One region of the Paenibacillus sp. Y5S-9 genome, then DNA from elsewhere that is predicted to be linked to it. Evidence: riboswitches for the same ligand, from Rfam matches in the RefSeq annotation. Region 1 holds a riboswitch; each other region holds the start of a gene.
What was found. Region 1 has a riboswitch for thiamine pyrophosphate ahead of thiC (phosphomethylpyrimidine synthase ThiC). Riboswitches for the same ligand answer to the same signal wherever they lie in the genome.
Positions count from the first base shown of each region.

Region 2: it holds a riboswitch for thiamine pyrophosphate, as region 1 does, so the genes downstream of both, V6669_RS04485 (ABC transporter ATP-binding protein) here and thiC (phosphomethylpyrimidine synthase ThiC) in region 1, are expected to answer to the same signal.
Region 3: it holds a riboswitch for thiamine pyrophosphate, as region 1 does, so the genes downstream of both, V6669_RS02320 (ABC transporter substrate-binding protein) here and thiC (phosphomethylpyrimidine synthase ThiC) in region 1, are expected to answer to the same signal.

Region 1 is NZ_CP145887.1:723,521-726,673, reverse strand. It holds gene thiC (phosphomethylpyrimidine synthase ThiC) at 1-1,446, opposite strand, end outside; TPP riboswitch at 1,897-2,010, opposite strand; gene V6669_RS03360 (IclR family transcriptional regulator) at 2,160-2,903, opposite strand.
Region 2 is NZ_CP145887.1:1,010,721-1,013,873, reverse strand. It holds gene V6669_RS04490 (radical SAM/SPASM domain-containing protein) at 248-1,123, opposite strand; TPP riboswitch at 1,306-1,408, shown strand; gene V6669_RS04485 (ABC transporter ATP-binding protein) at 1,567-2,331, shown strand; gene V6669_RS04480 (ABC transporter permease) at 2,321-3,151, shown strand.
Region 3 is NZ_CP145887.1:487,488-490,640, forward strand. It holds gene V6669_RS02315 (thiamine-binding protein) at 1-247, opposite strand, end outside; gene V6669_RS02320 (ABC transporter substrate-binding protein) at 464-1,504, opposite strand; TPP riboswitch at 1,814-1,926, opposite strand; gene V6669_RS02325 (NAD(P)-dependent oxidoreductase) at 2,072-2,827, opposite strand; gene V6669_RS02330 (VOC family protein) at 2,845-3,153, opposite strand, start outside.

The DNA of each region.
Region 1 (3,153 bases):
TGCGGCATGAGCTGCGATCTTGTAGGCGATGACCCCTTCCCGCACATCATCCTTGTTGGGCAGGCCCAAATGTTCTTTTGGTGTAACATAACAGAGCATGGACGTGCCGAACCAGCCAATCATGGCCGCACCAATGGCGGAGGTGATGTGATCGTAACCCGGGGCAATGTCGGTCGTCAGCGGCCCCAGCGTATAGAACGGTGCCTCTTGGCATATCTCCATCTGCAAGTCCACATTCTCTTTGATCTTGTGCATCGGCACATGCCCCGGGCCTTCGATCATCACCTGCACATCATGCTTCCATGCGATCTGCGTCAGTTCTCCAAGCGTAGCCAGTTCCGCCATCTGAGCTTCGTCATTGGCATCGTAGATACTGCCTGGACGAAGTCCATCTCCCAGCGAAAACGCCACATCATACCTTTTCATAATCTCGCAGATTTCTTCAAAATGGGTGTACAAAAAATTCTCCTGATGATGCGCAAGGCACCATGCTGCCATAATGGAACCGCCCCGAGACACAATGCCTGTCATCCGCTTGGCGGTCATGGGGATATAACGCAGCAATACACCTGCATGAATCGTAAAGTAGTCCACGCCCTGCTCTGCCTGCTCAATGAGCGTATCACGGTACAACTCCCAGGTCAGAGCTTCCGCTTCGCCATTCACCTTCTCCAGCGCTTGATACAGCGGCACCGTACCAATCGGCACAGGTGAATTACGGATGATCCATTCCCGGGTGGTATGAATGTTTTTGCCTGTGGACAGATCCATCACCGTATCCGATCCCCAACGTACCGCCCAGGTCATCTTCTCCACCTCTTCCTCGATGGAGGAAGATACGGCAGAGTTACCTATGTTGGCATTGATCTTCACGTGAAAATGACGACCGATCAACATCGGTTCACTCTCCGGGTGATTGATGTTGGATGGCAGAATCGCACGTCCACTCGCCAGCTCCTGCCTTACAAATTCCGGTTCTACGCCCTCACGAATGGCGGCGAATTCCATCTCTGCCGTAATGACTCCCTGCCTCGCATAATGCATCTGAGTCACACAGCGTCCTGTCTGTGCTCGCAGCGGTTTGCCACGCAATCCAGGGTACTCTTCGGCGCCGGCTCTCTTCCCTCCGGGCTTTTGTCCGTTATCCTCCGGTTTAACCGTACGGCCCTGATAAGCTTCGACATCGCCACGCTCTGTGATCCAGCGAGTGCGCAGGGCTGGCAGACCTGCGCGGATATCCGCATGAAATGCGGGATCGGTCATGGGGCCGCTCGTATCGTAGACACGTAGCGGTTCGTTATGCTCCACCCCTTGGGGAGTATTTGTGTCATGAAGGGCTATCTCACGCTCCGGTACAGCAATGTCCGGCCGTGAGCCCTGAATGTAGACTTTGCGGCTGCCCGGAAAGGGCTGAACCCGTTCGGCCGCTCCTGTTTCCTTTTCCATCTGCTGACCGTTATGTTCCTGTTCCATCGCTTGTTGTCCCGTTTGGTTTCCTGTACTCATGTTCGCTTGTCTCCTCCTCAGTGTTCGTTCACTTGGTTTCATTGGTATCGTCATCAGCTCACTTACGCACCTGTCCCAAATCATCCAGAGCACAGAGAAGAAAGAGCGATCCTACACCAGACCAGAGGAGACATTATTCATGTACAGTTCACAACAGACGGAGGCTGACACAGATCATGAATCTATGGTGACTTCTCTCTCATCATCCAAGCCCACTTTCGCAGATTATTGAAAAAGGAGCCCATAGAATCCGCTCTATATCGCCCGTTCACTGTATATAAAAAAGCCGGTCCCCGAAGGAACCGACTTTTATGTCCATCACCAATAATGCACCTTTACGCAGCTCCTTAACAGAGCCCTACAAGGGTCACATCATGTGGTGGTTTGTGGTCATATCGCCGATTACTTCCCTACGCTGGTATGATCCAGATCAGGTGCAAAGGGTCCGGAATCTCATGCGATTCCGTCTCAGTCCGGACAATTCGGACTCCCCCAGTAACGTTAGTAAGTTGCGGCTTACATAAGCCGCCGTTCATATTCAATGAAGCTGGCTCCGTTGGGCCGTCCATTACAGAGTAGCGCAACCGGAACATAAAAACAACCTTTATATTCCAGAACACTAACTCAATTGGAGAAAAAACCTCACCTCAACATCAGGATAACATGAGCCCCATCTGCGTAGCAGCATCCTTCAACACAGGTGCGTATTCATGCAATGTCTCCTGCGAGAGTCGGCTGACAGGCCCTGAGACCGAGAGCGCAGCTGCAATATTGCCTCTGCGATCCATAATCGGTACAGATACCGCGGCAGCTCCCGGCTCACGTTCCTCATAACTCGTCGCATATCCGTTATCCCGGATATCTCCCATCTGCGCCAAATACACCGCCGGATCAATAAACACCGGCCATTCCGGGCCGTTCATCAGTTCTTCACGATCCTCGTCCGTGGCAAACGCCATCAAAACTTTGCTGGAAGCGCCCACAGACAGCGGGAGTCTAACACCAACGGGGGCGACTCGGCGAATCGCCTGATCACTTTGCACAGCCTGAATCCGTATCCGTTCACTCCCATCACGCAGGTACAGACTCACGGTCTCTCCCAATCGATCTCTCAGTCGCTCCATCGCAGGCAGCAGCAGAATAGCGGGATCATCACTGCGGGACATATGAGCTGACAGCTCCCAGATTCGGATGCCAAGTCGGTACTTCTCTGTTGCTGCATCACGGATCACGAACCCTCGATCCTCCAGCGTAGCCATCAAACGGTGCACTGTACTTTTGTGCAAGCCGATCTGGCTGGCAATTTCGGTGAGTCCCAGATCACTGCGTGTGGTAAAACATAATAATATATCCAGCGCCCGTTCCACAGCCCGGACGGTTAACTTGCGATCTTCCATGGCATAATGCCCTCCTCATGTTTCATCACATGAAACTTGGTTACATAAATTATATGAGAAACGGTCTCATCTGTAAACCAAAAAGAGCCAAAATCAAAATAGGCCAACCTGTAAATTTTTCCTTTTTATAAGACTTAATCCCCTGTAATTTACACACTAAGGTAATGTTACCCATATATCTTAAGAACTATATAACAATTGCGTAACAAATGCCCTCAATCAATTGACTTTGACTATATTGGAACATACG
Region 2 (3,153 bases), 290 kb from region 1:
TCCTACCAAATAAGGAAGGCAACTAGAATAATCATTAGATCAGATATATCATGAAACCGCACAATCCCTGTCATATCGGCATTTTTTGCATGCCAGGTCTCTCAAGCAATATGCTGATATCAACCTCTGGTATGCTCATTTGTAACGTATGTACCCCTAACTTGAATCCCCGATAACAAAGAAAGACCACTACATTTGTCTCCAAATGTGTGATCTTGAACGGCTTCTGTCTTGCTGATATAAGATATCAGGCTCCGAATCTCTGACGATAACCGCACTTTCGACACAACTCTTCCACAGCTTCCCGCTTGGAGAAACCATATACCAGATTGTTCGCTCGCTCACCCTCAATAATCTCCGAGAATGACTTCTCGTGCACATTACCCAAGTTAATTACACCCTCGCCATCGAGACAGCATGGAACCACCGTTCCATCTACAAGCACAGCTGCCTGCCCACGCAATGCATGGCAGAAGCCTTTGCCGTCATCTTCAGGTGCATCCAGACTTGGCCACTGGAACTCATGGTCCTGATTCAGATATACATTCGGGGCAATTTTGACCCCACTGCCTGGAACTACTTTTTCCTCAATGCGGAAGTCCAGATTGAACTCACGTTCCAATACTTCAAGAGTCTCCCGATTTCGATTCATCTGAGCATTTGTGAAGTTATCCTGCGTCAGATTCCACAGTCGGAATGAGATGATGACATTGTGCTTAACGGCCTCGTGTACAAAGGACAAAATATGACGCAGGTATCCGTCACGGTCTGTTGAACCTTCATGCCCATCGAAGCTGTGCAGGGAGAAATTCATCTGCCGCAGCGCCGGTTTGCCAAGCAATTTATGCTGAGTCTTGGGCAAGAGTGTACCATTCGTTGTAATGTTCACCTTGAGTCCCTTCTCATGTGCGGAATCAAGCAGCAGATCTATTTTGGGATGCAACAAGGGTTCACCTTTGACATGTAGATAAATATGATTGGTGTGTGGTTTAACTTGTTCCAGTATATTGTTGAAGACTTCAGGGTCAATGAATCCTTTGGCACGCTGCGTCTGCGGACAGAAGCTGCAAGCCAGATTGCAGATACTCGTGATCTCAATATATACTTTTTTGAACGTTTTCAACTCGGGTCCCCATTCTGCCTAGGAGGGAGAACAATCCCACCTGCATTTTGTGATCCGGCCTATACGGGCCATCCCTATTATATCGGGTTCATGAGCCAAGGTAAATTGTTCAGTTATCATGCTGCCTCTTTACAGTTCATGTTCGAGTGATATATGCTGAACAGACAACTGCATATCTTGAACTTTTGCACTAGGGGAGCCTTGCGGCTGAGACGAATATGACTATTCGGACCCTTTGAACCTGATCTGGATCATACCAGCGGAGGGAAGTGGAGCGGCCTTTTAGTAAGCGGAATTTTTTCATGTATGTGAAGATAAATTGCGGATTTAACTTACAGACCCACTCATTTCTCCGGAAATGGGTGGGTCTTTTTTGTTCCTTTTGCAGAGTACAGGATGCCGTTGTTATTCCAGCAGTCTGAAATCAAGGGGGTGAGGATCAGATGAGCAACCATGTAACCATTGAGAACGTTAGCTTCGCTTTTCCCGAAAAAAAAGATTCACCCGTGCTCTCCAATGTGTCGCTTCAGGTTCAACAAGGAGAATTTGTCTCGCTCATTGGCTCCAGCGGATCAGGTAAAAGCACGCTCTTCAAGCTGCTCGCAGGCTTGCACGAGCCAACCGGCGGCACCATCGATATTGCTGATGTACCGCAAGGACAACGGCTCGGACGAGTCGCCTATATGCCGCAGAAAGACCTGCTGTTATCCTGGCGTACCGTCATGGAGAACTGCCTGCTGCCTGCCGAGCTGGCACCAGGCCGACAGGACAAGGACAAACTACGAGCCGATATCATCGCTGGATTGGCAAGGTTCGGCTTGTCCGGTTATGAGCGGGCCTATCCAGATGAGTTATCCGGCGGCATGCGGCAGCGGGTGGCACTGCTGCGTACCTTGCTTACAGGCGGGCAGCTCATGTTGCTGGATGAACCCTTCGGTGCACTCGACGCTTTAACCAAACGAGAAATGCATCGCTGGTTGTTGGAGCTGTGGAAGGACTTTGGACAAACCGTGCTGTTCATTACACATGACATCGAGGAAGCCCTGCTGTTAAGTGACCGTATCATTCTGTTAACTCCAGGTGGGCAAGGTCAGCAGTTACGGGAGATAACGGTTCCTTTACCACGCCCAAGGCATTCGGACATGATCTACGAACCGGCTCTCGTGCAGATGAGGCAACAACTGGAGGAACAATTGCATGCAAAATGATAGAGCTGAGGTTAGCGTCTGGACGTGGTGTTTTAAGTGGCTCTCGAGGTCGTTTTCCCAATATGGTTTGTTTATTGTGCTCATGTTCTTATTACTGGCGATCTGGGAAGTGATTGTGCGTATGGGATGGGTGCCCTCCTTCATCATTCCTGCACCCACGGCCATCATAGGCTCACTGGTTGATCATCGTCATCTGCTGTTGACCATCCATCTGCCTGCTACCTTTATGGAGGTTATTGTTGGTTTTGTCTTGTCCATAGTGACTGGAATTACGCTGGCAACAGGCATGCATATGAACCGATCGATTGAAAAGGCCTTCTATCCCTTCATCGTGATCAGTCAGACCATACCGCTGATTGCCTTGTCTCCCGTATTTATCTTGTGGTTTGGTTACACGTTGTGGAGCAAAGTCGCCGTGGTGTTCCTAATCGCATTCTTCCCCATTGTGGTCAGTACCTACGATGGACTCCGCCAAGGCGATCCGGAGCAGCGTGAACTGCTGCTCACCATGGGCGCCAGCAAATGGGATATTTTTTGCAAACTCCAGGTTCCGCTGGCACTTCCCTCTTTTTTCTCGGGGTTAAAGATGTCCGTGGTGTACTGCGTGGTTGGGGCAACGATTGGCGAATGGCTTGGTGGCAGCAAAGGTCTCGGCTACTTCAGCCGCCGCATGTCCAGCAACATGAACACGGATGCGATGTTTGCCGCCATTTTGCTGTTATCCCTGCTTGGGATCGTTTTGTTTGTACTGATTACCTGGCTGGAGAAACGGTTTAGCATACGGCGTCATCGTCATGGAGGCAAAAGAAAGGTTGGATAATA
Region 3 (3,153 bases), 240 kb from region 1:
GGCTATGGGCGATTTTGATCTGGGAGATGATGCTTGGGCTGCCAGCCTCCACAAGTACCTCGTGCATTTTACGGACAACCTCGAGCAGTTCCTCCAGTTCTCCCTCCATCGTGGTGTCGAGCGCGTTCACCTGATATTTCAGGCCGGATTGCTGAATAACTTCAATGGCGCGATCTACGTAAGGATAAGAATTCTCGCCATTTGGCGTTTTGGGAATAACCTGAATGCTAAGTAGTGTGCTTGCCATGAGAGATCACGGCTCCTTTCGTGATAAATTGCATGAATTGAACCAGGTTTACACTTATCACTCCGATTGCAGTACCCTCTTCTGATCGCTGTTATCCCCAGATTTCTTGAATCCATTTTCAATGGGGAAATCCGGGGATAAAGGCGAACACTTTGTTTCTTCAGATGGGTTCTGCACTCTTCGTTCTTGTGTAAAAAAGTTAAACTTAAGCAATTTTTATTGGGGTAAAAACTCGTTTGTATATGCTTTGCTTACATCGATCTGTTCATCGAGCAGTTTTTTGCTAAACATCCAGTCGGTGTAGTTCTGCCACACTTCCTGTTTTTGCTCACCCCAGCGCGTGGCGTCATCTGTGTACTTGGGACTAAGCCACTTCTGGCTTGCCAGGACCAATTCCTTGTCCAGATCCGGTACAGCCTTGATCAGAATGTTCGCCGCGTCTTCGGGATGATCAATCGCATATTGATACCCTTCGGAGGTGGCTTTCAGGAATGCTTTCACCAGCTCAGGGTCGTTTTGGATCGTCTGCTCGTTTGTTACAAGGACAGGTGTGTAATAATCCAATGCTTCTGAATAATCCTTCACATATAACATGTCGATTGGTTCCCCGCGAAGTTCGGCTTCAATCCCCGTCCAAGCGTAGAAAATCCATGCGAAATCAATGTCCCGTTTCACTGCGGTGAAAAAGTCAGCGTCACCCATGTTAATGTTTTTCACTTTGGATACATCTGCTCCGTCGCCTTCCATAATGGATTGCATCACGGCTTCTTCGACTGGGGAACCCCAACCGCCATAGGTTTTACCTTCAAAATCCTTCGGTGATTTGATATTCCGATCCGCCGGAGCAGCGAACCCGGATGTATTATGCTGAATAACTGCTGCGATGGAGACGAGAGGAACACCCTGTGTGCGGGCTTGAGTTACACTCTCCTGATAACTTACGCCAAACGGTACTTCATTGGAGGCAACCATCGTATCCGCGCCACCGGCACCTGGTTGAACAATCTCTACGTTTAAGCCTTCGGCCTTGTAAAAACCTTGATCTACAGCCGCATACAGGCCGGTATGATTCGTATTTGGTGTCCAGTCGAGCACCACTTTAATATCCTTTAAGGCGGCAGTGTCACCTTCGTTGCTGCTTTCCTTATTTGTGTTGCTGTTCTGTTCTGCCGGGGCAGCTTCTTTGCCGCCACATGCGGCTACAGTCACCATAAGCACGCATAAGAGCAACAATCCTATCGTTTTACGCCATTTCATCTGTGATTCTCTCCTTCGGTATGTCCGGCCGATTGGCACGGGGTACTCCTTGGCTTCATATCCAATCATCTTGCATAAATCGACAGATTTATACCAGTTGAGATCTGGATGACGTTATTTTTGAACGAAAATAAAACGTCCATCGATGTCATTCAAGGAAGCCAGACCGCGTTTAGCGGCAGTTTTTCATGCAATATCAGAAAGGTGATGCTTCCAAACTTATACTTTCTGATAGTAACAAAAAAAGCGTCCCGTAATCCGGGACGCGTGCAGGCGTTAGAGAGGTGGCGTTCAGCCATAGGGCTGTGCCATTTCGATATACTCCGATTCCTACGCTGGCATGATCCAGATCAGGTCTAAGGGTTAGTATCTTGGTGGGATACACTCTCAGCCGGCCAATTCCGACTCCCCTGGGAAACTATGAAGTTACGGGCATTACTAGGTGTAATTATAGGCCAGCCGGTGGAACGTGTCCAGTCAGGAACTGGATGGGGACACGTATGAACTTATCAAACAGACCGTTATACATATGTATAACAGTCTGTTTGGATGTGTTATTTTCAATAATTATCGTGGGGAATCATATAAGGCAATCTGACTGAGTGCAAAAGCATCGGATTTGGGCTCATAACCTACCTGTTTCTGAGTGGTTTCCAGATTCAATCGTTTAAACCGATTATTCGAGATCCCATGCAGTATGGTGAAGGGTTCCAGATCAGTAGTTGTAATTGCTTTGAACATCAAATCACACAAGTCAGCCGGACTAATATACGCGCTCATATCCCTTGCCTCCAGCACGGGTCCGTCTGGTTGAAAATCATCATATGCACCTATACGTATCGCAACACTTTGTAAACCCTCGGTATACGCAAAATAGGAAGCGAGTGATTCTCCAAAACATTTGCTAACCCCGTACAAATTCCGTGGGCGTGTTGGCATGTCCGGATAGACTTGAGCATCAATGGGATACCCCTCAATCGTCTGTGCACTGCTTGCAAGAATGACTCTTCGTACACCTTGGTCTTTAGCTGCACGGAATACATTAAATGTACCTTTGATATTGATATCCAACAACGATTCATAGAATCCGGCATGCGGGGAAGGGTCTCCCGCCAGATGTACAACCACATCCATGCCTTCGCATGCATGCTGACAGGCTTCGGGGTCTGTCACATCCAGTGTCATGATCTCATGACGGGTTTCTTGATACGTTTGCAGTCTGTCGGTATTCAAATCCGTTAGTCGCAGGTGATATGCTTCTGACAAGTATTGGGACAAATCACGTCCAATTTTCCCGGCTGCGCCCGTAATTAAAATGTTCATGAAATCAACTCCAATTCTTAGCGCTGGAAGAACTCAATCCATTCCTTTTCAGGTCCATAGATGAAGAAGTAGCGGTAACCGTTAGGCAGTGTGATAATCTCTCCATCGATAAATTCGGCTTCGGTGGCTTGGATACGTTTGTACTCAGAATCAAGATCATCCACGTGGATCGCAAAATGGTGCACCGTACCTTCGGAAGGCAGCTTGTCGCTGTATCCTTGAATTAACTCAATCTCAGTCTCGTTACTTCCATTGAAGCCGAGGAAGGCAAGCTGAATAACGCCGTTGGTATGCGTCACCCGGTCTTTCAGTTCCAATCCAACAAC